Regions from separate parts of the Pseudomonas sp. GW821-FHT05H12 genome, predicted to be linked through region 1. Evidence: riboswitches for the same ligand, from Rfam matches in the RefSeq annotation. Region 1 holds a riboswitch; each other region holds the start of a gene.

The links. A riboswitch is a leader RNA that binds a small molecule or an ion and turns the genes downstream of it on or off. The one in region 1 is predicted to bind cobalamin.
Region 2: linked by a shared signal. The riboswitch ahead of AC07SU_RS28270 (CbtB domain-containing protein) and the one ahead of cobO (cob(I)yrinic acid a,c-diamide adenosyltransferase) in region 1 are both predicted to bind cobalamin.
Region 3: linked by a shared signal. The riboswitch ahead of AC07SU_RS14970 (ABC transporter substrate-binding protein) and the one ahead of cobO (cob(I)yrinic acid a,c-diamide adenosyltransferase) in region 1 are both predicted to bind cobalamin.

What each region holds. Positions count from the first base shown of each region.
Region 1 is NZ_JBWKRS010000016.1:26,061-36,772, forward strand. Features, by position in the region: gene AC07SU_RS15805 (MarR family winged helix-turn-helix transcriptional regulator) at 1-75, opposite strand, end outside; gene AC07SU_RS15810 (adenosylcobinamide-GDP ribazoletransferase) at 118-846, opposite strand; gene cobC (alpha-ribazole phosphatase family protein) at 849-1,424, opposite strand; gene cobT (nicotinate-nucleotide--dimethylbenzimidazole phosphoribosyltransferase) at 1,421-2,476, opposite strand; gene cobU (bifunctional adenosylcobinamide kinase/adenosylcobinamide-phosphate guanylyltransferase) at 2,473-2,994, opposite strand; gene AC07SU_RS15830 (cobyric acid synthase) at 3,071-4,522, opposite strand; gene cobD (threonine-phosphate decarboxylase CobD) at 4,519-5,508, opposite strand; gene cbiB (adenosylcobinamide-phosphate synthase CbiB) at 5,501-6,409, opposite strand; gene bluB (5,6-dimethylbenzimidazole synthase) at 6,406-7,056, opposite strand; gene AC07SU_RS15850 (cobyrinic acid a,c-diamide synthase CobB) at 7,053-8,444, opposite strand; gene cobO (cob(I)yrinic acid a,c-diamide adenosyltransferase) at 8,441-9,052, opposite strand; cobalamin riboswitch at 9,132-9,389, opposite strand; gene AC07SU_RS15860 (PQQ-dependent sugar dehydrogenase) at 9,489-10,712, shown strand, end outside.
Region 2 is NZ_JBWKRS010000049.1:713-7,972, reverse strand. Features, by position in the region: gene AC07SU_RS28295 (monovalent cation:proton antiporter-2 (CPA2) family protein) at 311-2,119, shown strand; gene AC07SU_RS28290 (DcrB/PsbP domain-containing protein) at 2,192-2,761, shown strand; gene AC07SU_RS28285 (alpha/beta hydrolase) at 2,897-3,616, opposite strand; gene cobF (precorrin-6A synthase (deacetylating)) at 3,628-4,383, opposite strand; gene AC07SU_RS28275 (histidine phosphatase family protein) at 4,429-4,983, opposite strand; cobalamin riboswitch at 5,010-5,150, shown strand; gene AC07SU_RS28270 (CbtB domain-containing protein) at 5,183-5,395, shown strand; gene AC07SU_RS28265 (CbtA family protein) at 5,415-6,143, shown strand; gene AC07SU_RS28260 (DUF4865 family protein) at 6,145-6,684, opposite strand; gene AC07SU_RS28255 (LysR family transcriptional regulator) at 6,778-7,260, shown strand, end outside.
Region 3 is NZ_JBWKRS010000014.1:160,231-170,942, reverse strand. Features, by position in the region: gene ptrR (putrescine utilization regulator PtrR) at 98-970, opposite strand; gene AC07SU_RS14975 (aldehyde dehydrogenase family protein) at 1,074-2,456, shown strand; cobalamin riboswitch at 2,607-2,800, shown strand; gene AC07SU_RS14970 (ABC transporter substrate-binding protein) at 2,916-3,926, shown strand; gene AC07SU_RS14965 (FecCD family ABC transporter permease) at 3,923-4,927, shown strand; gene AC07SU_RS14960 (ABC transporter ATP-binding protein) at 4,924-5,688, shown strand; gene AC07SU_RS14955 (hypothetical protein) at 5,813-6,499, shown strand; gene AC07SU_RS14950 (DUF6678 family protein) at 6,502-6,945, shown strand; gene AC07SU_RS14945 (alpha/beta hydrolase fold domain-containing protein) at 7,124-8,062, opposite strand; gene tspO (tryptophan-rich sensory protein TspO) at 8,062-8,502, opposite strand; gene AC07SU_RS14935 (nucleotidyltransferase family protein) at 8,587-9,156, opposite strand; gene AC07SU_RS14930 (hypothetical protein) at 9,242-9,475, opposite strand; gene pdxR (MocR-like pyridoxine biosynthesis transcription factor PdxR) at 9,566-10,712, opposite strand, start outside.

The DNA.
Region 1 (10,712 bases):
AGCGCCGTCGTAATACCTGCTGACGCCACGGGCGGCGCGACGCAGGTTTGTGCATAAACATTGGGAGGCAAGCATGGAGCGTGTATATACCCGGGATTAAGGAAATGCAAGAAAGTGTTACAGGGCCAAGCCGACCAACACTGCCACTTCCAGTAGCTCCAGCAGCGCGCCGGCTGTGTCTCCGGTGGTGCCACCGAGGCGATTGACCATCAATTGGCGCAGCCCCATGAAGCATAGGGCAGCGAGCAGCACGGCAATCCCGCCGCTGAAACCACCGATCAGGATGCACCCCAAGCCGCTGAGGATCAGCACCTGTTGACCGACAAGCCTGGGTAAATGATCCGACAGCGCCTGGCCCAATCCACCGACCCGCACGTAGCGCGTGGTGAGGAACAACGCCAACAGCGATGCGCGCCCGATCAGCGGAGCCAGGATCAGCGCCGCGCCGTTGTGTTGCTCGATCAACGCCACCAGCGCGGTGAACTTGAGCAACAACACCAGCCCCAGTGTGACCACGGCGATCGGCCCGCTGCGCGGGTCCTTCATGATCGTGAGCGTACGCTCGCGGTCACCGAAGCCGCCGAGCCAGGCGTCGGCGCTGTCGGCCAAACCGTCCAGGTGCAAACCACCGCTGAGCAGCACCCAGGCGGTCAGCAACAACGCGGCGTGCAACAACAGTGGCGCGCCCATCAGCGCCGTATTCACCCCCCACAGCAACACACCGAACAGCAAGCCGACCACCGGATAAAACAGCAGTGAACGCCCCATTTCCCGAGGCTGCGGCATGCCCGGCAGACGAATCGGCAGGCTGCTGAGAAATTGCAAGGCGATCCAGAACGGCAGCATGTCTACTCCACTTCCTTGAGTTGACCGCCTGCCGTGACCTGCAGGCGGAACAACCCACCATGACCGACTTCAACATTCAGCAACTGTTCACGAGGCAAACCCCGCGCCTGCGCCAGGAGTAAACGCATCACCCCGCCGTGGCTGATCAACAGCACACGCTGCCCGGCATACGCCTGATGCAAGCGTACGACAGCGCCCAGAACCCGGTGGGAAAAGTCACGCACCGGCTCCCCATCAGGCGGCGTGAAGCCATAAGGATCGGCCCAGAACAGCCCGAGCCCTTCAGCATCGGTTTCCATCAACGTCGCAGCACTCTGCCCTTCCCAGGCGCCGAAGTGCAGCTCTTGCAGGTCCTTCTCCAGACTCACCGGCAGGTTCAGGCGTTCGCCCAATTCCTCGGCAAAACGCGCACAGCGTTGCAGCGGCGAGCTGACCAAACGGTCCCAGGGCCCTTGCTGCAACACGGCGGCACGCATCTGCGCCCAGCCATTGGCCGTCAGTGCGTCGTCAAGGCTGCCGCGCAGGCCGCCACCCAGTTCGGTTTCGCCGTGACGCAGCAGGTCCAGGTGCAAGGTCATGCCGGGCGGTCAGCCACGGCGGCTTCGGCGAAGGTCGCCATCTGCCCGTGCAACGCACACGCCAGGCGCAACAACGGCACCGCCAGCGCCGCACCGCTGCCCTCGCCCAGACGCAGGCCTAGTTCCAGCAGCGGCTGCGCCTCAAGGCTTTGCAGCACATGACGATGGCCCGGTTCGGCCCCACGATGGCCAAACACCAGCCACTCGCGACATGCCGGGTTCAGGCGAGTAGCGACCAACGCCGCCACGCTGCAGATAAACCCGTCCACCAGCACCACGATGCCTTCCTGGGCACAGGCCAGGTAAGCGCCGACCAACGCGGCGATTTCAAAACCACCCAGGTTGAAGAGGGTCTGCAACGCATCGCCGCGCTGCCCCGCATGAAGGGCCAATGCACGCTCGATCACCGCCACCTTGTGGCTCACGCCCTGGGCGTTCAAGCCGGTGCCCGGGCCTGTCAGGTCGCTGACCTGGCAGGCCAGCAATGCACACGCCAGCGCGCTTGCCGCCGTGGTATTGCCGATCCCCATCTCACCGCCAATAAACAGCTGGGCGCCGCTTTCCAGCGCACGGCGTGCGCTGTCGCGGCCGGCTTGCAGGGCGAGCCGTCCTTGAGCCTCGGTCATCGCCGGGCCGTTGACGAAATTGGCCGTGCCCGCACCGATGTTCAGGTGGCGCACGCCCGGCAGGTTCAGCGCAGGCGTTACCGTGCCCAGGTCGACCACTTCCAACTGCGCATCCAGTTGCCGCGCCAATACGCTGATGGCCGCACCGCCGGTGACAAAGTTGTGCAGCATCTGCCCGGTGACTTCCTGCGGGAAAGCCGACACGCCCTCCGCCACCACCCCGTGGTCACCGGCAAAGATCGCGATCCAAAGCGAGTCCACCGACGGTTTGACCGTGCCCTGCAAGCCGGCCAATTGCACCGCCAAGGCTTCCAGTTGGCCGAGGGAACCGGCCGGTTTGGTCAATTGCTGCTGGCGCGCCAGCGCTTGAGCGTGCGCCGAGGCGTCGATGGTTTTGCAGGGGTTGAGCCACCAGGTGTCAGTCATAACGCAGTACCTTTCAAAGTCAGGGGCAGGCCGGCGACCGTCAGGACAACGCGCTGACACCGCTCGGCCAAGGCTTGATGCAGCCAACCGGCTTCATCCACATAGCGGCGAGTCAATTCGCCCAGCGGCACGACACCCAGACCGGTCTCGTTGCTGACAAAAATGATTTCACCCGGCAACGACGCCAGGGTGTCCAGCAGTTGGTCGCGCTCGATCGCCAGGCGCTCGCCGTCTTCGAGCATCAGCAGGTTGGTCAGCCACAGGGTCAGGCAGTCCACCAGCAGGCATTGCCCAGCGGCTGCGTTTTCCCGCAGGACGCGCGCCAGTTCAAGCGGTTCTTCGACCAGGCTCCAGTGGTCGGGGCGACGCTGGCGATGCAGCGCGACACGCGCATTCATCTCACCATCCAGCGGCTGGCTGGTGGCGATGTAGGTGACCGGCAGGCCACTGTCGCTGGCGAGTTTTTCGGCCAGGCGGCTTTTGCCGGAGCGGGCACCACCCAAAATCAGTTGATGCATGCTGCAACCCTGTAGGAGCCGGCTTGCCGGCGATGATCGTCAACGTTAATACACGAGGAGGTTCGCAGTCGCATGGTCAGATTCCACATAGCGTGCGCAGCAACTCGGTATCCAGATGGTTTTCCACCAGGTCCGCCAGGCGCTCGATATCACGTTCGCGCAGCGCGTGGTAATCCACCTCCTGCACATCCACCAGCCCGGCCCAGCGCAGCAAGGCGCTGCACGCCGCCGGGGTTTCAAACAGCCCGTGCAGGTAGGTGCCGAGGATTTGCCCGTCCGCGCTCCTGGCGCCGTCGCTGCGGCCATCGTCCAGTTGCACGGCGGCGTGCAACAGGGCATCGCCCGTCGTAACGCCGGCGTGAATCTCATAGCCGCTGACCTCGGCGTCTTCAAGCAGCAAACGGCCACGAACGTTGCGCAGCTGTTTTTCTTCTTCGAGGGTCGTACTGAACGCCAACAGACCCAGCCCTTCGCTGGAACCGGCAGGCCCTTCCAGGCCCAGCGGGTCATGCACCTGCTCACCGAGCATCTGCAAGCCGCCGCAGATGCCGAGCACCTTGCCGCCGTAGCGCAGATGCCGCGCCAGGGCGCTGTCCCAGCCATTGGCACGCAGGTACGCCAAGTCGGCGCGCACGCTTTTGGAGCCCGGCAAAATAATCAGGTCGGCAGCGGGAATAGGCTGGCCCGGGCCGACGAACTGCAAGTCCACTTGGGGATGCAGGCGCAGCGGGTCGAAATCCGTGTGGTTGCTGATACGCGGCAGCACCGGCACCACTACCTTGAGCACCTGCGCAGCCTTGTCGATCTGGCGCCGGTCGATACCGTCCTCGGCTTCCAGGTGCAAATCCATCACATAGGGCAAAACGCCCACCACCGGTTTGCCGGTGCGCGCCTCCAGCCAATCCAGGCCCGGCTGCAACAAGGCAATATCGCCACGAAAACGGTTGATGATGAAGCCCTTTACCCGCGCTTGCTCGGTGGGCGACAGCAACTCCAGCGTGCCGACCAAGTGGGCAAACACGCCGCCGCGATTGATGTCGGCGATGAGCAGCACCGGGCAGTCCACGGCTTCGGCGAAGCCCATGTTGGCGATGTCATTGGCGCGCAGGTTGATCTCTGCCGGGGAGCCGGCGCCTTCCACCATCACCACCGGGTAGGCTTGGCTCAACCGCGCGTGCGAGGCCAGCACCGCCTGCATCGCGATGGCTTTGTAGTCGTGATAGGCGACCGCGTTCATACTGGTGACCGCGCGGCCGTGAATGATCACCTGGGAGCCGGTGTCGCTGTTGGGCTTGAGCAACACCGGGTTCATGTCGGTGTGGGGTGCCAGGTTGGCGGCCTGAGCCTGCACGGCCTGGGCGCGACCGATCTCGCCGCCCTCGGCGGTCACGGCGCTGTTGAGCGCCATGTTCTGCGGTTTGAACGGTGCGACCGCCACCCCTTGGCGGACCAACCAGCGGCACAAGGCGGTCACCAGGGTGCTTTTACCGGCATCGGACGTGGTGCCCTGCACCATCAATGTACTCATGAAGCTTCCTTGTAGGCGGCCAGGGCCTCATCGAGGCGCAACCAGTCGGCCTCGGTGTCGGGCAAGCCGAAGCGCAGGCTGCTGTCATGGACAAACAGCCGCAGCAGAATGCCGCGCTGGGCCATGAATTCGTGCATGCGTTCAGCGTGGGGCGTGATCAACCATTGAAACAACGCGCAGCCGCCCTGGGGCTGAAAACCGTGGCGCTCGAGCAAGGCAAACAGACGTCGGCCCGCCTCGATGCAACGCGTGCGTTGCCGGGCCTGGCCGGCAGTGTCGCGCAGGCACACCTGACCCAACACGCGCGTTGGCCCGCTGACTGCCCAGGGGCCGACCTGTTCGGCCAGCAACTTGAGCAGCTTGCGCTCGGCCAGCACAAAGCCCAGCCGCACCCCGGCCAGGCCGAAGAATTTGCCAAACGAGCGCAACACGATCAGGCCAACCTGGTGGGCCTGGCCCGCCAGGCTCAATTGAGGGGTGACGTCCATGAAGGCTTCATCCACCACTAGCCAACCGCCGCGCTGGGCCAATCGCGAATGCCAGTCCAGCAGGCGTTGCGGCGACAGGCTCAGGCCGGTGGGGTTGTTGGGGTTGACCACCACCAGCACGTCGAGGCCGTCGAGGAAGAAGTCGACTTCCTGCTCCTGCACCTCGCGCACCACATAGCCGGCGCGACGCCAGGCTTCGGCGTGTTCGGCATAGCACGGCGACAACACGCCGACTTTGCCGGCACGGCGCAGGCGTGGCAGCAACTGGATGGCCGCCTGGGAACCGGGCACCGGCAACAGGTGCGCAGCGCCGTAGTATTCGCTGGCGGCTTGCTCCAGGCCGTCATCGGTTTCGGGCAAGCGTGCCCAGGCGCGCAACGGGATCTCCGGGATCGGCCACGGCCAGGGCGCGAGGCCGCTGGACAGGTCGAGCCAGTCGGCTTCGGCAATCCCGTACTGAATCGCTGCCTTGCGCAGCCGGCCACCGTGTTCAAGCATAGAATTGCGCCCCCGCGCACAGGATCAGCAGCCACAACCATACGCCGCGCTGCACCAGTTGCCAGCCCCGGTCGATGGAATCGGCATCCGCCGCCGGGCCTTCGCCCAATTGCGGGCGATGGTGCACTTCGCCGTGATAGATCGCAGCGCCGCCCAACTCCACACCCAGGGCGCCGGCACCCGCCGCCATCACCGGGCCGGCGTTGGGGCTGTCCCAGGTCGGGCCCTGGGTGCGCCAGCATTTGAGGGCCAGGCGGGTCTTGCCGAGTACGGCGTAGGTCAAGGCCACCAGGCGTGCAGGAATGTAGTTGAGCACGTCGTCGATCTTGGCCGCTGCCCAACCGAAACGTTCGAAGCGTTCGTTGCGATAACCCCACATGGCATCGAGGGTGTTGCTCAAGCGGTAGAGCACCACGCCCGGCACACCGGCCACCACAAACCAGAACAGCGCGGCAAACACCGCGTCGCTGCCGTTCTCCAGCACCGATTCGGTAGCGGCGCGGGCGACTTCGGTGCTGTCCAATTCACTGGTCTGGCGGCTTACCAGGTAGCTGACGCGTTTGCGCGCTTCGTCCAGGTCATCGCTGCGCAGGGCCTGCGCCACCGGAATCACATGCTCACCGAGGCTGCGCATGCCGAGGGCGCAGTACAGCGCGAGGATTTCCAGTACCCAACCGATATACGGCGCCCACGACAGCGCCGTGGCCAGCAGGGTCAACGGCACTACTGCGATAAACCACGCAGTCGCGCCATGGCTGCGCCAACCGCGCCCACCGGTGTTGAAACGCTGCTCGATGCGCCCGGCAAAATTGCCGAACGCCACCAGTGGATGCCGGCGCCTGGGCTCGCCCAGCAGCGCATCCAGCGCCACCGCAGCGACACACAGCAAGGCCACACTCATTGACTCACTCCCCACGCATTCTCATACAACATGTCACTCAGCGGCCGAGGCTCGGTCCAGCCTTCGAGCTGCAACATCGGTGCCGGATAGAACTCGGCCACCGGCCCCAGGCACAGCACCGCCAAAGGTTTTGCGCCAGGCGGCAAGCCCAGCAGATCGGCCAGGGCCTGGGGTTCAAACAGCGAGACCCAGCCCATGCCCAAGCCTTCGGCGCGGGCGGCGAGCCACAGGTTCTGGATGGCACAGGACAGCGAGGCCATGTCCATTTCCGGCAAAGTGCGACGGCCGAAGATGTGGCGCTCGCGGTCATCCATCAACGCCGCGACCAGCACTTCGGCGCAGTCGTGAATGCCTTCGACCTTGAGTTTCATGAACTCATCAGAGCGTTCGCCCAACGCCTCGGCGGTGCGTACGCGCTCTTCTTCCACCAGTTGTTGAATCTGCCCACGCAGTTGGCGGTCGCTGATACGGATAAAGCGCCAGGGTTGCATCAGGCCGACGCTGGGGGCCTGATGGGCAGCCTGGAGCAAACGGTGCAGCAATTCAGGGGCGACGGTGCCACCGCTGAAATGGCGCATGTCGCGGCGTTCGGCGATGGCGCGGTAGATGGCATCGCGGTCGGCTTCGGGGAAGGCGTTGTCAGTCATGGCCTCTTCGCGGGCAAGCCCGCTCCCACATTGGATGGGGTTTCAACTCGGTACATTGTGGGAGCTGGCTTGCCTGCGATGGCGGCTTCCTGGTCTGGCGCAAACAAGGCGGCCACTGCCACGGGATTGGATGGAAAATAGAAATGTACGTAGGACGCGGTCATACGCCCCTGTCTGAAAACCGCCTCGGCACCACGCCCACCATTGGGGCTCAGGCCACGGGCAATCGGCTGCCACTCGGTGGTCGTGAGGGAGTGGTGATAGGTATGGCCGCGCAGCGTGCCTTCGGGCAGCTCGACATTCTGCAGGGCCAGGGCCGCGAGTTTCTTTTGCATCACGGCGTCGCCTTGCAGCAGGCCCACCAGTTCGGCGCGGGTACCCTCGACATCGGTCAGCGAGTCGAGCAGGTACAGCATGCCGCCGCACTCGGCGAGCAAGGGTTTGCCGGCAGCATGATGAGCGCGGATGGCGTCGAGCATCGGGGTGTTTTGCGACAGCGCCTGGTGGTGCAATTCCGGGTAGCCGCCCGGCAGGTAGAGGCTGTCGGCGTCTGGCAATTGGTGGTCATGGATCGGCGAGAAGAAGTGCAACTCGGCCCCCATCGCGCGTAGCAGGTCGAGACTGGCGCCGTAGGTAAAGGCGAAGGCTTCGTCGCGGGCCACAGCAATACGCACGCCTTCGAGCAGCGGCTCGGCCACGATCACTTCGGGTGCGGCAAAGGTTACCGGAGGTGGCAGTGCAACCTCACAACTGCTGCCCAAGGCCTGGGCGGCGGCGTCCAGGCGTACATCGAGGTCATTCAATTCGCTGGCTTGCACCAGCCCCAGGTGTCGGCTGGGCAGTTCGATGCCAGTTTCACGGGACAATGCGCCATACCAGCGCAGGCCTTCAGTCAGGCTGCCTTCCAGCAGTTGCGCGTGGCGCAAGGTGCCGACGCGGTTGGCCAGCACGCCGGCAAACGGCAGGTCCGGCTGATAACGCGCCAGGCCCAGGGCCAGGGCGCCGAAGGTCTGGGCCATGGCGGTGCCGTCGATCACGCCCAGTACCGGCACGCCGAAGTGCCGCGCCAGGTCGGCGCTGGAGGGGGTGCCGTCGAAAAGGCCCATCACGCCTTCGATGAGGATCAGGTCGGCTTCACCGGCCGCTTCCCACAACAGGCGGCGACTTTCCTGCTCGCCCACCATCCACATGTCCAGCTGATAAACCGGCGCACCACTGGCGCGCTCATGGATCATCGGGTCGAGGAAGTCCGGACCGCATTTGAACACACGCACCTTGCGCCCCAGGTTGCGGTGCAACCGGGCCAGCGCAGCGGTGACGGTGGTTTTGCCCTGGCCGGACGCCGGTGCGGCGATCAAGACGGCCGGGCAATGACGGGGCTGATTCAAAGTTCGACGCCCTTCTGTGCCTTGATACCGGCCTGGAACGCGTGCTTGAGCATGCCCATTTCGGTGACGGTGTCGCCCATTTCGATCAATTCGGGTTTGGCGCCACGGCCGGTGACGACCACGTGTTGCATCGGCGGGCGGGCTTGCAGGTCGCTGAGCACCTGGTCCAGGTCGAGGTAGCCGTGCTTGAGGGCGATATTCAGCTCATCCAGCAGCACCAGGCCGATGGCCGGGTCTTGCAGCAGTTCGCGGGACACCGCCCAAGCGGCTTCGGCGGCGGCGATGTCGCGCTGGCGGTCCTGGGTTTCCCAGGTGAAGCCTTCGCCCATGACGTGGAAACGCACTTGCTCGGGGAAGCGGCGGAAGAACAACTCTTCACCGGTGCTGTTACGCCCTTTGATGAACTGCACCACGCCGCACTGCATGCCGTGGCCCATGGCCCGGGCCAGCATGCCGAATGCGGAACTGCTCTTGCCTTTGCCGTTGCCGGTCAATACCAGCAGCAAACCACATTCATTGGGGGAGTTGGCGATGCGCTCGTCGATCACGGCTTTTTTGCGCAGCATGCGCGCCAGGTGGCGTTCGTCGCGGTCGGGGGAATCGGTCATGGCAGCTCTCCGTTGGGGCTGGACAAAAACGGCGGGCAGGAAAAAGACAATACAGATAGCCAAGCATCGCCCACCGTGATGCTGTTGGATGCTCCGGGCCGGTCTCCGGGCTCATGAGTGGCGCCCTGCCCTGATGAAAAGAGCGAGCTGGCCGACGTTGCGCCTTCCCATATCGCGCGCGATACAGTGGCAAAAGGCAGCGTCTTGACTCATTTACCGTTGCGGGGGCAGCGCCGGAATCGCGGCAGCACTGTGTACAAGTGCGCTCACTCACCGGCTTCCCTGTTTCACCCTGTCGACGCATGCGCCACAGAGCACCTGGAACAAGCCGCGAAGGTTAGTGGGTTGGGGGTGGAGCGTCAATTAAAGCTGGCCTCGCACTTGAACCATCGGACCGCCGCACTCCTCTACCCTTATAGGTATCAAGGAGAACACCATGCATAAAACCAGACTCGCCTTGCTGATCATGCTCGCAGGCACCCTCGCCGCCTGCGGTGAAAGCTCAACGTTGCAGGTGTCCGATGGCACCGGCCCTTCGCCCAAGTTGCCCGAACCGAACAAGACACTGATCCCGACCGTCAACATCGCCCCGGCGATCGGCTGGCCTGAGGGTGCAAAACCCACGGCGGCCGCTGGCACCCAGGTGGCCGCGTTCGCCGAAGGGCTGGACCACCCGCGCTGGCTGTATGTGCTGCCCAACGGCGATGTGCTGGCGGCCGAAACCAATGCACCGCCCAAACCGGATGACGCCAAAGGGATTCGCGGCTGGGTCATGGAGAAGGTCATGGGCCGCGCCGGCGCCGGTGTGCCGAGCCCGAACCGCATCACATTGCTGCGCGATGCCGACCACGACGGCGTTGCCGAGACGCGCACGGTGTTCCTGGAGAACCTGAACTCACCGTTCGGCATGACCCTGGTCGGCAACGATTTGTACGTGGCGGACTCGGACAAACTGCTGCGTTTCCCCTACCAGCCGGGCGAAACCACGATCAAGGAAGCCGGCACCAAAGTGGTCGACCTGCCAGGCGGCAGCATCAACCACCACTGGACCAAGAACGTAGTAGCGAGCAAAGACGGCAGCAAGCTGTATGTGAGCGTTGGCTCCAATAGCAACGTTGGCGAAAACGGCCTGGAAGCGGAAGAAGGTCGGGCGACGATCTGGGAAGTGGATCGCGCCTCGGGTCAGCACCGCATCTTCGCCTCCGGCCTGCGCAACCCGAATGGCATGGCGTGGGAGCCGCAGACGGGCAAGCTGTGGACGGCGGTGAATGAGCGCGACGAAATCGGCAGTGATCTGGTGCCGGACTACATCACGTCGGTCAAGGATGGCGCTTTCTACGGCTGGCCTTTCAGTTATTACGGGCAGCACGTGGATGTGCGCGTTTCGCCGCAGAACCTGGACCTGGTGGCCAAGGCCATTGCGCCGGACTACGCCGTGGGCCCGCATACGGCGTCATTGGGGCTGACGTTTGCCGAGGGTAATAAACTACCGGCGCAGTTCAGCAACGGGGTGTTTATCGGCCAGCATGGGTCGTGGAACCGCAAGCCACACAGTGGCTACAAGGTGATCTTTGTGCCGTTCGAGGGTGGCCAGCCCAAAGGGCAACCGGTAGACGTGCTGACCGGGTTTCTCGATAAAGACGAGAAGGCCATGGGTCGG
Region 2 (7,260 bases), on a different contig from region 1:
GGTTCTTTGAATAGGATTCAAAAAATTCCAAAAAAAACCGCCCTTCCGGGCGGCTTAAGGAACTCGGCTTTGATCAGAAACCGAGGTAGAAATTGACAGTGACAACAACAGATCCTGTGTGCCAAAACGGTAGTCGACCCACGAAAACGTCATTGAATTAAATGGTATTAATACTTTCGTAAACGCCCAGCAAGAACGGGATCCCACCTCACCCCCATCGCCGCTCGCGGCAAAAATACAATTTTTCGAAATGTAAAAAGCGCTCTAATAGCCCCTGTTTTGATCCGCTTCAACGATCCTGGAGTTCGCAATGCCCCATGAAGGCAACCTGTTACAAGCAGCCGTGGTGTTCCTGCTCGCCGCCGTGCTGACCGTGCCCCTGGCCAAACGCCTGCAACTGGGTGCGGTGCTGGGTTATCTGTTCGCCGGTGTGATCATCGGCCCTTCGGTGCTGGGCCTGGTGGGCAACCCGCAAAGCGTCGCGCAGTTCTCTGAACTGGGCGTGGTGTTGCTGCTGTTTATCATCGGCCTGGAGCTGTCGCCCAAGCGTTTATGGGTGATGCGCAAGGCGGTGTTTGGCGTCGGCCTGGCCCAGGTGCTGCTCACCGGCCTGGTGATGGGCGTGGTGGCGCTGTGGCTGTTTGGCCAATCGTGGAACAGCGCCATCGTGCTCGGCCTGGGCCTGGCACTGTCGTCCACCGCGTTTGGCCTGCAAAGCCTGGCCGAGCGCAAGGAACTCAACCAGCCCCACGGCCGCCTGGCCTTTGCGATTTTGCTGTTTCAGGACATCGCCGCCATCCCCTTGATCGCCATGGTGCCGCTGCTGGCGGGCAGCGATCACCCGACCACTGAGGCCCAAGGCTTGCAGCATGTGCTGCAAATTCTCGGCAGCATCGCGGTGGTGATCATCGGCGGGCGCTACCTGCTGCGGCCGGTGTTTCGCATCGTGGCCAAGACCGGCCTGCGCGAAGTGTCCACCGCCACCGCGCTGCTGGTGGTGATTGGCACCGCCTGGCTGATGGAGCTGGTGGGCGTGTCCATGGCCCTGGGCGCGTTTCTCGCCGGCCTGCTGCTGGCAGACTCCGAGTACCGCCACGAACTGGAATCCCAGATCGAACCGTTCAAGGGCCTGCTGCTGGGGCTGTTCTTCATCAGCGTGGGCATGGGCGCCAACCTAAGCCTGCTGCTCAGCGCGCCGCTGGTGGTGATCGGCTTGACCCTGTTGCTGATCGGCCTGAAGCTGCCCCTGCTGTACGCCGTGGGCCGCCTGGTGGGCGACCTCAACCGCGAAAGCGCGCTGCGCCTGGGCGTGGTGCTGGCGGCGGGCGGTGAGTTTGCCTTTGTGGTGTTCAAGATCGGCCGCGACCAGGGCCTGTTCGACCCCCACCTGTACGACGTGCTGGTACTCACCATCACCCTGTCCATGGCGGTGACGCCACTGCTGTTACTGGTGTGCCCCAAGCTGTTCAAGCCCAAGGCCAAGCCGGTGGAAGTGCCCGAGGAATACCGCACCATCGAAAGCGATGCGCCCCGCGTGGTGATCGCCGGCATGGGCCGCATGGGCCAGATCGTCGCGCGTATTTTACGCGCGCAGAACATCTCGTTCATCGCCCTGGACACCTCGGTGGAAACCATCGAGCTGACCCGCAGTTTCGGCGGCATGCCGGTGTTCTACGGCGACCCCCAACGACCCGAGATTTTGCACGCGGCCAAGGTTGACCAGGCGGAATTCTTTGTGATCGCCATGGACGACCCGGAAATCAACATCAAGACGGCGGAGCTGGTGCGCAACCTCTACCCGCACATGAAGATCATCGCCCGCGCCCGCAACCGCCAGCACGTTCACCGCCTGGTGGACCTGGACGCGTCACCGGTGCGCGAAACCTTCTACTCCAGCCTGGAAATGAGCCGCCGCACCCTGGTCGGCCTCGGCTTGACCCAGGCCCAGGCCGATGCGCGCATCACCCGTTTCAAGAACCACGACCTGCAAGTGCTGGCTGCCCAGCACGCGGTGTACGACGATGCGGCCAAGGTGATGCAAACCGCCCAGGAAGCCCGGACAGAACTGGCAAGGCTGTTTGAGATGGACCGGCTTGAGGAGGAGTCCGACAAGGTGTGAGGCAGCAGATGAACCATATTGCGAATTTTCTGACAGAATACGCCGCAATTTCGTTCATCTCTGGAGCGCTACATGGCCACCCTCACCAAGACCGCCGCCCTGCTGGCCCTCGCGCTCAGTGCAAGCGTTGCCTTCGCGGCCAGCAAACCCGCGCCACAGAAGGCCGACACCCAAACCATCTCGACACTGGGCGGCAAGTTCACCTTCAAGCTGCCCAAGGCGTATGTGGCCGACACGCTGCCCACTGGCAAGGCCGAAGACGGCACCGCCGACACCCAGGGCACGCTGTACGCCAACCAGACCACCAAAAGCGTGGTGATCGTCGCCGAAACCGCGCGTAAAGACGGGGTCACCATCCAGGACAACGACACCCAGTTCCTCGATGGCGCCGTGGCCGGTTTTATCAAGGACCAAAGCGCCGCCCTGCCGGACTTCAAGAAGCAAGGCGAAAAGAAGCTGACCTTCAAAGGCCTGGGCCTGCGCCAAGTCGACAGCACCGCCACCCAGGGCGGCGGCAAGACGCTGAATTCCACGTTCCTAGGCGGTTCGGGTAATCACCTGCTGGTGATCCAGGCCATTTCCCGTGGGGATGATGTGAAGGGACATGCGGAGTTGGTGAAGCAGATCACCGGCGGTAAGTAACCTGATCTCTCTTGCAACTTAGCACCCCTGTGGGAGCTGGCTTGCCTGCGATAGCGGTGTATCAGTCAACGGCGATATCGACTGATCAATCGCTATCGCAGGCAAGCCAGCTCCCACATTTTTTTGAGGTGCGGGTTATTTCAGGCTTTTTTCCAGCCAGGCCTTCAGGTCCTGCACTTCGGCCTCGCTCACGGTATGCGGCATGCCCGGGTAGCCGTGAAATTCCGGTTTCAACCCCAACCCCGTCAGCACTTCGTTCGCCCGCGTCGCCGACGCATAAGGCAGCGCCTGGTCCAGCGTGCCGTGGCCGATGAAGATCGCCAGCGCTCCCAACGCGTCATTCGGTTTCAGCTCGGCCTTGAGCACTGGCAGCACACTGCCACTGAGCGCCGCGATCCCGCGCACCAGCTCCGGCTGACGCAACCCAACCTCGTAGGACATGATCGCGCCCTGGCTGAAGCCCACCAGAAATACCCGGTCGGGCCGGGTGTGGTACTTGGCGGTAGCTTTGGCCACAAAGTCTTCGATGAGCTTGGCGCTGCGCTGCAGGTCGGCCGTTTCGCCGTTGTACTCAGCGTCACCCTGGGTCTTGGCAAACCAGCGATAGCCGTGAGGGTCCACCGGCATGGGCGCCCGCGCCGACAGGTAGGTCCAGGTGGACGGCAGCGCATCCTTGATGCCAAACAGGTCTTCCTCGTTGCTGCCAAAACCGTGCAGGAAAATCACCAACGGCTGGTTGCGCGCATCGGTCTGGGTCTGTTCCAGGTACGCCAACGGCAGGTCGGTGTGCAGCGAATCGTCGGCATGAACAGCGCCAGCCACCAGGGTCAGCGCCAGGGCAAACAATTTGAGCATGGGACGTTACCTCAGGGTTTGCGCAACAAATAGGTGTCCATGATCCAGCCATTGGCCAGGCGCGCGGCCTTGCGCACCCGTTGAATGTCGTCCGCAACGTCGGCCACTTTACCGCTGATCAGGATCTCGTCCGGTGTGCCCAGGTAGGCACCCCAGTAAATATCCAGGTCCTGATCGGCCACGGTACGGTAGGAGTCTTCGGCGTCGAGCATCACCACCAGGGTGTCGGCATCGCTGGCCTGCCCTGCTGCCAACCGGCGCCCGGTGGTGATCTCGACAGACTTGCCAATACGGTTCAGCGGCACTTTGTGCTGCGCTGCCAGGGCCTGCACGCTGGTGATGCCAGGGATCACTTCGAATTCAAAGGTGCAACGGCCACTGGCCAGGATCGCCTGCAGGATCCGAATGGTGCTGTCGTACAGCGCTGGGTCGCCCCAGGCCAGGAATGCACCCACTTCGCCGTCAGACATTTCCTCGTTGATCATGCGCTCGAAGGTCTGCTGTTTGTCGCGGTTCAGGTCCTGCACGGCGGTGGTGTAGTCGATATCACCACGCACACGCTCGGGGCAGTCGGCCTCGACAAAGCGGTAGCCGGGCTCGGTGATGTAGGTCTCGCAGATCTCGCGGCGCAGGTCGATCAACTTGTCCTTGCTCTGGCCCTTGTCCATCAGGAAGAACACGTCGGTGCGGTTGAGCGCCTTCACGGCCTGCATCGTGATGTAGTCAGGGTTGCCGGCGCCAATGCCGATGATCAGGATGCGTTTCATGGGTTGCTCTCATTGCGGGGCGTGGATTTTGCCATGTTCGCGGGGTCAGGCGTGAGTTTCCAGGCGCAGGCGCCACACACGGTTGAAACGCAGCTCGGTGCAGGACAGCGGCTCGACGTCGACCCGGTAGAACATCGACAGCGGCAACTGCAGCACGTGCAACAGCGCGGCACGGATCACAAAGGGATGGGTAACGGCCACGACATGCCCCGGCTGGCTTTCCAGGGCTTTCATCCACTGCCCGACCCGCAGGCAGATCTGGTCCACCGACTCGCCACCGTGGGGCGCGCTGGCGCTGTCAGTGAGCCAGGCATTCAAGGCCTCGCCTTCCAATTGGTCGATGGCCTGGCCTTTCCAGTGGCCAAAATCACCGTCGCGCAAGGCGTCTTCCACCTGTGCGTTGTCTCCGAACAAGCTGGCTGTCTGCCGGGCCCTGGCTTCCGGCCCGCAGATCAGGCGGTGTTTTTTCGGGTAGCGACCGGCCAGGGATAACGCCTCACGCTGCCAGTCCAGCACAACGGGTTCGTCATCGGGAAACCGCCCCTGCTTTTGCGCCAGCGTGGCGGCATGGCAGATCAGGCTTAAACGGGTGGTCTGCATCACAAATTCACTCTGCTTCGGTGCGCAGTCAGCGTAGACTGGCGAAGTTGTTTCAACATGTTACAACGAACATGAAACAGGAAGCCGGTTCAATGCCGGCGCGGTCGCGCCACTGTATTCGGCCCCACAGCCGTAAGCCAGACCCTGTTTCAGCTCCCTATGCTTTCCATTTCGGGACGCGTCATCCCTGGAGGTTTTCATGGCTAACACCGCTGCAACCCACCCTGATGTCTATGTGCCAACGATTCCCCTGGGCGAAATCCTCCCCTGGGCAATCTTCGGCGGCCTGCTGTTGATGCTGGCGATCTACTTCGTTGGCGCCGAGCAAGGTGCCACGGCGGTTTTCAAAGGCATGTACGTGCACGAATTCGTCCACGACGGTCGCCACCTGCTGGGCTTTCCCTGCCATTAATCAATAAGAGAGACATGACATGACAGGGCAATTACTCGTTCGCGGGATGCTGGTGGGCCTGCTCGCCGGCGTATTGGCGTTCGGCTTCGCCAAGACTTTTGGCGAACCGCAAATCGACAAGGCCATCGCCTTCGAAGACCAGATGGCACAGATGCACGGCGATACGCCGGAAGAAGAACTGGTGAGCCGCGACGTGCAAAGCACCTTCGGCCTGTTCACCGGCGTGGTGGTGTACAGCGTTTCCCTGGGCGGGATTTTCTCCCTGGTGTTCGCCTACGCCCTGGGCCGCATCGGCAAGGTTGGTCCCCGTGGCCTGGCGGCGCTGCTGGCATTGGCGGCATTTGTAACGCTGATCCTGGTGCCCGGCCTGAAATACCCGGCCAACCCGCCATCGGTGGGCGACCCGGAGACCATCGCCCAACGCACCCAGCTGTTCTTCCTGATGTTGCTGGTGTCGGTCGCGGCCGCCGTGATCGCGACCAACGCCGCACGCAAGCTGATCGCCCGCCGTGGCGTGTGGGCCGGGGCAGTCCTGGGCGTGGCGCTGTACATCGTGATCGTGTCGGTGGCGGGCAGCCTGTTCCCGGTGATCAATGAAGTGCCGGAACAATTCTCGGCCGTGCTGCTGTGGAAATTCCGCGTCGCCTCGCTGGGCATCCAGCTGGTGCTGTGGACCACCCTGGGCCTGGTGTTCGGTGCGGTGGCCGAGCGCCTCTTGAGCCAGCCACGCGCACGCTTGAACTCCTGAACTAGATTCCGGGATGGGCCAGGTAGAACACCTGATAGCCCGTCCCGGGATGCGCCCCATCCAGTGCCTTGGCCGACAAGGTGATCCGCACCAGACGCCAAGCTTGCACATCCAGCGCCAGGAACACCGCAAAGGTGTCACGGCTGTCCGCCACCTGCAGGTTGCGCGCCTTCTCCTCAGCCAGTATCGCGGCCCGATCCGCCCCCGGCGCCAGTGGCCACTCTTCCCGATACAAACTCAACGCCGCCTGCGCCGGCCCACGTTGCACATCCAGCGGCAGCCAGCTTTCGATATGCGGGCGGCCGAAACTGTCGAGCACTTTCTGGAAGCGTGACCCCAGCAGAAAGTCGGCGGCCTGCAATGGGTCTGACCACAGGTACACCGACGCATACACGTTGCCGCCCTGCTCCTGGGCGATAAAGGCCTTGAACAGCAGCCCCTCGGCGTTATCCCACAACGGCCCCAACTGTGCGGCGCGCCGGCGAATCACGCCCATGTCGTAGTCGGCGGGCAAGCGGTGCGAATACTGTTTGGCGAACATATAAAAACTCCCGTGCAAGTTGAGGTTCCAGCTTGCGTATCGGCGATGATTTCAACAAGATATGACCCGATATATGTGCGATAAGGAACCGATATGGCTGACGCACCCAAACCCCTGGATATCGACACCGTGCACGCGTTCGTGCTGGTCGCCGATTTCACCAGCTTCACCCGCGCCGCCGAGGCGCTGGACACCTCCCAGGCCGCCATCAGCCTCAAGCTCAAACGCCTGGAAGAACGCCTCGGTTATCGTCTGCTGGAACGCACGCCCCGGCATGTGCGGCTGTCGCCCCAGGGCGAGCAATTCATCGTCGCCGCGCGCGCCCTGCTCAACGCTCACGAACGCGCCTTGGGCGACATGGCCGCCCAAGTGCAGCGACGCCTGGTGATCGGTATCAGCGACCACGTGGCCGGCCCCGACCTGCCGCTGTGGCTCAGCCGCCTGGCGGCCTACGACCCGCTGGTGATCCTCGAGGTGCGCATCGCCTCGTCCCGCGACCTAGTGGCCGCGTTCGACCGCAACGAACTCGACGCCGTGATCGTGCGCAACGAAGGCGACCGCCAAGACGGCGAAGTC
Region 3 (10,712 bases), on a different contig from region 1:
CACCTCACCCCCCCAAAAAAATCCCTTGTGGGAGCTGGCTTGCCTGCGATGGCGTCCGTGAAATCGCCATCGCCGGCAAGCCGGGCTCCTACAGGTGTCAAGCGGCCACCAGGTCGCGTTCTTCCAGCAGTTTTACGAAGCTGTTCAGGCTCTGCGACACCGTCCCCCGTCGCCAGATCAGCCACGTGTGCAGAATCCGGAAGCTGTCGCTCAACGGCCACACACTCACCGCCGTAAACCCCGGCATGCTTTCCAGCATGCTGCGCGGCATCAGCGCCAGGCCCGCACCGGCACTGACGCAGGCGAGCATGCCGTGGTAGGACTCCATCTCGAAGATCCTCCCCGGTACCGCGCCATCCTGTGAAAACCAGCGCTCGAAGTGATGGCGGTACGAACAGTTCGAACGAAACGTATAGATGCTCTCCCCCGCCACATCCTGCCCCCGGGTAATCGGCGCATGGTGCAGCGGTGCGATCACCACCATTTCCTCCTCGAACACCGCCACCCCTTCCAGGGTCGCGTGCAACACCGGCCCATCCACAAACGCCGCCGCCAGACGCCCCGACAACACCCCTTCGATCATCGTGCCCGACGGCCCAGTGCTCAGGTCCAGTTCAACCTTGGTGTGCTTCTGGTTGTACGCCGCCAGCAATGCCGGGATGCGCACCGCTGCCGTGCTCTCCAGCGACCCCAGGGCAAACGCGCCCTGGGGCTCCTCCCCCGCCACCGTGGCGCGGGCTTCTTGCACCAGGTCGAGAATGCGCCGCGCATAGCCGAGGAAGTTCCAGCCCGCCGGCGACAGGCGCAAGCGGCTCTTCTCGCGGATGAACAATTCCACGCCCAGGTCCTGCTCCAGTTGCTTGATGCGCGTGGTCAGGTTCGACGGCACACGATGAATCAACTGCGCGGCGGCGCTGATGCTGCCTTGCTCGGCAACGGCCTTGAAGATTTCCAGCTGCACCAGATCCATATCATTCTCCAATCGTGAATGTATTGCTTAATATTATTCAGTTTCCAGAAAAGAGATAGCCCCGTAGCCTGAACCCAATCCATTCATTCAGCAGGACGGTGCCATGAACGCAACCACCCACGCTCTCTCGATCAACCCAGCCACCGGCGAAACGGTCGGCAGCTACCCCTACGAAAGCGCGGCGCAACTGGACGCCGCCCTGAACCGCGCCACCGCCGCCTTCCGCACCTGGCGCCGCCAACCGGTCAGCCAGCGCGCCGAGCTGCTGCTGGCCCTGGCCGCCGCCCTGCGTGAACAAGCCGAAGACATGGCGCAGATGATCACCCTGGAAATGGGCAAACCCATCGCCCAGGCCCGTGCCGAAATCGAAAAATGCGCCCTGCTCAGCGAGTGGTACGCCGCTCACGGCCCGGCCATGCTGGCGCCGGAACCGACCCTGGTGGACAACGGCAGCGCCCAGATCGAATACCGCCCGCTGGGCCCAATCCTCGCCGTGATGCCGTGGAACTTCCCGGTGTGGCAAGTGCTGCGCGGCGCCGTGCCGACCATGCTCGCCGGCAACACCTACGTGCTCAAGCACGCACCGAACGTGATGGGCAGCGCCTACCTGATCCAGCAGGCGTTCCATAAAGCCGGTTTTGCCGAAGGCCTGTTTGAAGTGATCAACGTGGGCAACGACGGCGTGTCCAGCGCCATCGCCGACCCACGCATTGCCGCCGTGACCCTCACCGGCAGCGTGCGTGCCGGCATCGCCATCGGCTCCCAGGCCGGGGCTGCGCTGAAAAAATGCGTGCTGGAACTGGGCGGCTCCGACCCGTTCATCGTGCTCAACGACGCCGACCTCGACGCCGCCGTGCAAGCGGCCCTGATCGGTCGCTTCCAGAACAGCGGCCAAGTCTGCGCCGCCGCCAAGCGCCTGATCATCGAAGCCGGCGTGGCCGAAGCCTTCACCGCAAAATTCGTTGAAGCCAGCCGTGCGCTGATGATGGGCGACCCGACCCTGGCCACCACTTATGTGGGCCCGATGGCACGCTTCGACCTGCGCGACGAACTGCACGGCCAGGTCCAGGCCACCCTGGAAGAAGGCGCCACCCTGCTGCTGGGCGGCAATAAAGTCGCAGGGACCGGCAACTACTACGAGCCAACCGTGCTGGCCGGCGTCACCGACCAGATGACCTCGTTCAAACAGGAACTGTTCGGCCCGGTGGCCTCAATCATCACCGCCCGCGACGCCGACCACGCCGTGGCCCTGGCCAACGACAGCGAATTCGGCCTCACCGCCAGCATCTTCACCACCGATGCGGCCAAGGCCCGCGACATCGCCAACCAGTTGGAAACCGGCGGGATCTTCGTCAACGCCTTCAGCGTGTCCGACCCTCGGGTGGCGTTTGGCGGCGTGAAAAAGAGCGGCTTTGGCCGTGAACTGTCGCACTTCGGCGTACGCGAATTCTGCAACGCCCAAACCGTGTGGCTGAACCGCAAATAACCCACTGACACCACCCGCATCCCCTGTAGGAGCTGGCTTGCCAGCGATGACGGCCGATCAGGCGATAGACATTTCGCCCCCGCCGACGCCATCGCCGGCAAGCCGGCTCCTACGGGGGATCGGGTTTTATCTCCCCCTTGGCAATACGATCGACTACCATACCGCGCCGGTTCCCAAACGGGACTAATAGGGAATCCGAAGCGCGGCCCCCCGCGTCAATCGGAACTGCCCCCGCAACTGTAGGTGCTGAGCCTGCTCCACACTGCCACTGAGCCTTGCTCGGGAAGGCCGGAGCGTGGCGACGACGCACGAGTCAGGAGACCTGCCGGCCAAGCGTTATCACGACCGGCGGGGTGTCCGGGAAGGACATCCTTGCCCTGCCCCCGGCAGCGTCCATGGCTGTATTTCCACGACCGTACCTCCCCCTGCTCACTGTACGGTTCAAACGGAGATTGCCCCATGCTGCCACGCGTTACCGCCCTGCTCACCGGCCTTGGCTTCTGCACCCTGGCCCAGGCCGCGCCCACCCATTACCCGCTGACGCTGGAAAACTGCGGCAGCACCCAGACCTTCCAGCAAGCCCCCGCCCGCAGCGTGACCATCGGCCAGGCCGCCACCGAAATGCTCTACGCCCTGGGCGTGGGCGACAAAGTGGTCGGCACTTCGCTGTGGTTCAACACTGTGTTGCCGCAGTTCAAGGCTCAGAACGACACCATCGAGCGCCTGGCGAACAACGAGCCGAGCTTTGAGTCGGTGATCGCCAAGCGCCCGCAACTGGTGGCCGCCGAGCTGGAATGGGTGGTCGGCCCCCAAGGCGTGGTCGGCACCCGCGAGCAATTCCAGGAACTGAAGATCCCCACCTACCTGCTGCCCTCCGACTGCGAAGGCAAGGACAACCTGGTGGGCGCCGACGGCACGCGGCTGGAGCCGTTCCGCATCGAGACTATCTATAAAAGTATCAGCCAACTGGCGCAGATCTTCGACGTGCAGGACCGCGGCCAACAGCTGAACGACGACCTCAAGGCGCGCCTGGCCAAGTCAGTCGCCACCGCCCAGGGCAAAGGCCTCAAGCAGGCCAGTGCGCTCGTGTGGTTCTCCAGCGCCGAGATGGCCAGCGACCCTTACGTGGCCGGCCACAAGGGTGTTCCGGAATTCATGTTGCAGACCCTTGGCCTGACCAACGTGGTGCAGTCCGATGAAGAGTGGCCCGCCGTCGGCTGGGAAACCATCGCCAAGGCCAACCCCACGTTCCTGGTAATCGCACGCATGGACCGCCGCCGCTACCCGGCTGACGACCATGAAAAGAAACTGGCTTTCCTGCGCAGCGACCCGGTGACCCGCAACATGGACGCGGTGAAAAACAACCGCATCATCATCCTCGACGCCCTCGCGCTGCAGGCCAGCCTCCGTACGTTCGACGGCCTTGAGCAACTGGCCACGGCCATCGACGGCTACGACCTGCCCCAATGACCCGTACCCTGCTCGCCCTGGCCCTGCTCCTGGCCGCCGTGCTCGCCGGCGTGGCCATCGGCGAAACCGCTATCTCGCCGCAAGTGGTGCTGCAAGTGCTCGCCAATAAACTGTGGGCGGCGGGCTACGTGCTCGACCCCATCGACGAAGGCGTGGTGTGGAACTACCGCCTCACCCGCGCCCTGGTGGCCGCCGCGTGCGGTGCAGGCCTGGCGACCTGCGGGGTGATTTTGCAGTCGCTGTTGCGCAACCCGTTGGCCGACCCGTACCTGCTCGGCATCAGCGCCGGCGCTTCGACCGGCGCGGTGTTGGTGGCGCTGATCGGCGTCGGTGGCGGGCTGGTGTCGTTGTCGGCGGGGGCATTCGTGGGGGCGATGGCGGCCTTTGCCCTGGTGATTCTGCTGGCACGCGCCAGCGGTTCGGCCAGTGGCACCGGCCAGATCATCCTCGCGGGCATTGCCGGCTCGCAGTTGTTCAACGCGCTCACGGCATTCCTTATCACCAAGTCGGCCAGCTCCGAACAAGCGCGCGGCATCCTGTTCTGGCTGCTGGGCAACCTCAGCGGCGTGCGCTGGCCGTCAGTGTGGCTGGCGGTGCCGGTGGCCGTGGCGGGCTTGGCGGTGTGTTTGTGGCACCGCCGTGCGCTGGATGCATTCACCTTCGGCACTGACTCGGCGGCGTCCCTGGGTATTCCGGTGCGGCGCGTGCAGTTTGTGCTGGTGGGCTGTGCCGCGCTGGTAACGGCGGTGATGGTGTCGATTGTCGGCTCCATCGGCTTTGTCGGGCTGGTGATCCCCCACGCTGCGCGCCTGCTGCTGGGCACCGGACACTCGCGCCTGCTGCCGGCCAGTGCCTTGGGCGGCGCGCTGTTCCTCATCGCGGCGGACGTGCTGTCGCGTACCCTGATCAAGGGCCAGGTGATTCCGGTCGGCGTGGTCACGGCATTGGTTGGCGCGCCAGTGTTTGCGCTGATCCTGATCGGCCGGAGGCACCCGCGATGAGCGTGCTCAGTTGCAGCGGCCTGGGCTTCAAGGTGCGTGACGCGGAGTTGCTGCGCGATGTTCACCTCGACGTCGAAAAAGGCGAAACCCTCGGCATCGTCGGCCCCAACGGTTCCGGCAAATCCACCCTGCTCAAGCTGCTTGCGGGGTTGCGCACGCCAGCCAGCGGCGACGTGCGGTTGGACGGCCAGCGCCTGGGCAGCTTGTCGCGCCGCACCATCGCGCAACAGCTGGCGGTGGTGGAACAACAGGCCGACACCGACGACGCCATCCGCGTCTTCGACGCCGTGGCCCTGGGCCGCACGCCGTGGCTGTCGGCGCTGAGCCCGTGGTCGACGGAAGACGACACCATCGTGCGCCAGGCCCTGCACGACGTCGACGCCACCCACCTGAGCCAGCGCGCCTGGCGCAGCCTCTCCGGCGGCGAACGCCAACGCGTGCACATCGCACGCGCCCTGGCGCAACGGCCGCAGATTTTGTTGCTGGACGAGCCGACCAACCACCTGGACATCCAGCATCAGCTTGGCATCTTGAAGGGCGTGCAAGCGCTGCCCGTCACCACCCTGATCGCCCTGCACGACCTCAATCAGGCGCTGACCTGCGATCGCTTGGCCGTGCTCGACCACGGGCGTTTGGTCGCCCTGGGCAAACCGCTGGACGTGCTCACGCCGCAACGGCTGCAAGACACGTTCGGCGTGCAAGCGCACTACCTCACCGACCCGTTCGACGGCGCGCAAATCCTGCGACTACGTCCCAACTAAAGCCCTCACATACCCAACTGTCGCCTGATCAACCGCCAACCTGTAGCCGTTTATATCTCCCTCACAAATCGTTCTGCTAGCATCGCCGCCTTGCGCAAACGCCGGACTGAAATGGAGCTTCTCAATGCCCGACAATTCCTTTGTGACGGCAGTCGTTACTGCTGTCCTGACTTCAATACTGACGCTGGTCGGCACCTATGCCCTGCAGTCCCGCCAAGAGGCTCGTGCTGAGGCCAATCAATTTCTGGACGCCGCGCAAAACACCGTGCAGGAAACCGTCACGATTCTGGATGATGGCTACAACGCGCTGGACAAATTGACATCGGCAACACACGACATCGGCTGGAAAGCCTTCTCCCAAGGCCCCTGGCGGGAATACATGGCGTTTGAGCGCCGATGGCATCAAAGAATGATCGTTCAACATTTCAAGCTGGAACGGTATTTCGGCAAAGACATGGCCGATACCCTGATTGACCTGGACGACATCCCCATGGGCCCTACCAGCCTAGACGCCGAACAAGAAGGCAAAGCCCCCAAACCTTACAACCTGCAGAAGCTTGCGGCCGATATCGAATACACCGTACGCAGAATGACAGCCATACAGGATGTCATTGACGAAAACATACGAGACAAACGAACCGATGGGCTGATGGAAATGATTGTGTCGACCAGCAGCTACAGGGACACAGCAAGCCGCCAGCTCAAGAATTACGATACCGGCACGATCAGGCTGCTTAAGGCACTCGACGAAAGACTCACCCAACTGGGTGCCAGGAAGGTCACCGTCGTCAACGTAAAGCAAAAGGACTGAGGATGACCAATCTCCCCATGGCTGATGCGCGCCAAACGGATAAAAACCGCAAGATCATCCAGGCCGCCATCAAGACAAGAAACCTGGCAAGCGCCGCGAACAACACCAAGTGGAACGAACTGATCACACACATGCGCCAGCGCACGGAATGGTGTCCGTCCTATCGTTCAAAATCCATCACCGGCTATATCTCTGAATGGGATGTGGAATGGTTCTACCACCTGCCGTTTCCCTTTGCGTATGTCCAATGGTTCGACATTGGTTTGTGGCAAGAAGCCCCCTCGTTGGGCGTGTTACTGCCACGCACATACATTGACCACACCCAGGAAATCTCTCAGGTCGTCTCGCAAATAGGCTTCGAATTTGAAGTGCAGGCCGACGTGCTGAGGATCTGGGGGTACCTGCCAAAATGCTACGAAGACTTTCCACCCGCACCCGAACTGTAGGAGCCCGGCTTGCCGGCGATCGCGGTAGCCCGACTTGCATCGGTGCCGGCTGACCGGCCGCCATCGCTGGCAAGCCAGCTCCTACAGGGGTTCGGTGGTGCTCAAACTGTAGGAGCCCGGCTTGCCGGCGATTGCGGTGGCCCGGCTTGCATCGGTGCTGGCTGATCGGCCTCAATCATTATCCCGCCGTCACCTCCACCCGGGCACTGATCCACTGGCGACTATAAGCAAGCACACTCCCCGCCATCGCGACCGGAAAATGGATAAACCCGTGCGCCGCCTCCGGCACTAAATGCGCCTGCGCTCCCGGCCAGCGTTCGGCGATCAACAGCGTGTCGTCCTTCAGCGGGTCCAGCGTCCCGACAAACATCAACGCCGGGGGCAGGCCGCTCAAGTCCCCGTACAGCGGTGACAACGGCGGCTGCCGGCGCGCCTCATCACTCAACCCCGGCGTCAGCAACGCCAGGGCCGTGACCATGCCCGGCCCGTCCAGCAGCAAGGTGTCCGGCCCCGCCGCGCGTACGCTCGGGGTGCCGGTCAGGTCGTACACGCCGTAATACAACACCGCCCCGCTCACCCGTTGCAGCAGCGCCGGCCATTGTTTCAACGCCAGCAACGTCGCCGCCGCCAGATGGCCACCGGCCGACTCGCCGACAACGATCACCGGCAGGCCGGCAAACTCATCGGCAGTCAGCAACCACCGTGCGGCCGTGAGGCAATCCTCCATCAAGCCTTCCACCGGTGTGTCGACCGCCAGCCGATAATCCACCGACACCACCGCCACGTTGCAGGCGTTGACCATGCCCAGGTTCAAATCATCATCCATCTGCGCATTGCCAATCACCCAGCCGCCACCGTGGATATCCAGCACCACGCCCCTGGGCTGGCCGCTCGGCAGCAAGATGCGCACCGGCACGCGCTGGCCGCCTACGCTGACCAGCCGAGTGTGCGCCGGGTGTTGCCGCCTGACCTTTTGACTGACGCGCAACAACGCCTGGATCACACGCGGCGTCACGCGGTTGCGGATTTTAAAGCGCGGCATCCAGGCCAGCTTCTTGTTGAACGCGCGCATCTGCGCCAGCTCGGGCTCGCTGGCCGGCCAAGGGGTATGAGCCATCAGCGGTTACTGCGCAGGATCGAGAAATTCAACGCCACCGCCACACTCAACCACGCCAGGTAGGGGAACAGGATCAAGCCGGTGATCAAGTCCAGCCGCAACGCCATCACCACCAACGCCGCTACCACCAGCCACAACAGCACAATCACCACCATGCCCGCGACAATTTGATGGGCGCCGAAAAACACCGGTGTCCACAGTGTGTTCAACGCAATCTGCGCCGCCCATAAGCCCAAGGCCAGTTGGCTGCCGGGGATCATCGTGAGGCGGTAACCGGCCCAGGCCAGCAGCAAATAGATGACTGTCCAGGCCACGGGGAAAAGCCAATTGGGCGGGGTGAAGCCGGGTTTGACGAGGGATTCATACCATTGGCCCGGCTTGAAGATCAGGCCCGTACTGGCGGCGGCGCCGCAGGCGATAAGGAAAATCAGGAAGATCATGGCCTGTCCTTAGCTGGGGTCAGCTGTAGAGGGTGTGTTTCAGAATAGGACGCCTGAAGAATGGGTAAAAGTTCACCGCAGGCTTCAGGAATGTTCCGGCGTCACGATCTTCAACCAGGGCCAGCGCGCCTGATAACTGAGGGCTTTACGCTCAAACAACTCGCGCTCCGGGTGCAGCGGGTTAATGCGCAGCACTCCCTGGGCCACATCCTCCAAGCCATACGGCGCATACAACTCGCCCGTTTCAATCTCCAGCCCGATGCACGTGCCTGCCACCAGGTAACGGTCCACGCCTTCCTTGGCCGTGCGCAACGGCGGGTAAGGCCGGCCAAAGCGCTGGCCATACCAGAGATGAACCCGCGCCTGGTTCTTGACCTCGACGTTGACGCCCAGGTCCTGGAATAAAACCTCGGCAGCGCGGATGACGTTGTCTTCCGCCTCGTAGGACAGGTCGGTGTCGAAGTAGAAAACGTCGTAGTCCTTCACCCCGTGATCGGCCGGCAAATTCGACTGATGATTCCACACCGCCTGGAACAGGCAGCCCGCCGTGAGCATGCACTGCTCGACACCGAGGGCTGGTAGGCGCGCAGTGATTTCGGCGTTGATGGGGTTGGCCATGGCCAGTTCGAGCAGGGTGTCGACGGTCAGTGTCATGTTCAGTCCTTTGATAGCGGGCGCATTCAAGCCCGCAACATTACACCACCCCGTGATGAGTTTCGTGACAGCGCAAAGGCTGTCGTTACCCCTTCAACTCACTGGCGCGGTGGCTCGCGGCGTCGTCGTAGGCCACATACAACGCTTCGGCGATTTGGCTTTTGATGGCCTTGGTGGACTCCAGCCCCAACACAAACCCTTCTGCCTTGCCGCCTGCGCGGTTGAGCGCTTCGTGGGTGGCGGCGCCGGTGATGGCGTCAAGAAGCTTGGTGGCGTGAGGGCCTACGCCTTTGGGCAGGCTGATCTGGTCGATGGACATAGCGATACCTTCAAAGAGAGAAATCGGTAGCGCGTGTAACCACTGCCGGGGTGGCATGGTAGTCCTGTTTCGGCACGAAGGGGGGCCAGCTCAGCCGGCAATCGCCTTCGCCGCCATCGCCAGCCGCTGGATCGCGGTGCGGATTTCCTCCTGGTTGAGCGAAGCAAACCCCAGCCGCAGGGCATTCTCACGCTGGCCAAACGGCGAAAACAGCCGGCCGCTGCGCACCACCAAATCCAGTGCCAGGGCCTTTTCACACAGCCGGTCGACATCGATAGCGTCGGCAAACTTCACCCACAGCGCCAGCCCGCCTTCCGGCTCCTGCACGCTGATCTGCTCGCCAAACGCTTCCCGCAGGCCCGTCAACAACACCTCCCGGCGCTGACGGTATTCCTTGGAAACCCGGCGCAGGTGCTTCTTCAACTCCCCGTCATTGATCAAGTCCGCCAGCATGCGCTGCATCACCGCATCCCCCTGCCCCAGACTCACCGCTGCCGTGCGCTCAAGCACCTGGATCACATTCGACGGCGCCACGATATAGCTGCAGCGGAACGTGCTGCCGAGGGGCTTGGACAGCGAACCAATGTAGATCACATGCCGTTGCGCGCTGTCGCTGGCCAACGGCAGATAAGGCCGCCCGGCAAAGTGATACTCGTGGTCGTAGTCTTCCTCGACGATGCAGAAGTCATGCAGCCGCGCCAGTTCCAGCAACTGCTGGCGGCGCCCGGCGCGCAGGCTGACGGTGGTGGGGAATTGGTGATGGGGCGTGAGGTACATCATCCGCACGTCGTGCTGGCGGCACAGCGCATCGAGCTGATCGACCCGGCAGCCTTCGTCGTCCAAATCCACGGTGACCAGCCGCGCGCCCAACTGGCGGAAAATCTCCCAGGCCGGTGGGTAGCTCAGGCGCTCCACCAGCACCACATCACCGGGCTTGAGCAACACGCTGGCCGTGAGGTACAGCGACATCTGCACGCCCTGGGTCAGGCAAATCTGCTCGGCGCCCACCGTGAGGCCACGGTTGTGCCGCAGCATTTCGGCCAGCGCCCGGCGCAGGTAGGCGCTGCTGCCCTCGCTGCCATGGCGCACGGTGTTGGTGGTGAAACTGTGGCGCAACGCATTGCGGTAATAACGGTGCAGCACCGCTTGCGGCAGCAATCGATGGTCACTGGCGCCGTTATCGAAAAACAGCGCGCCCGGCCGGTGTTGCAGCGCAGCGGCCTGTCCGTCCGGGGAG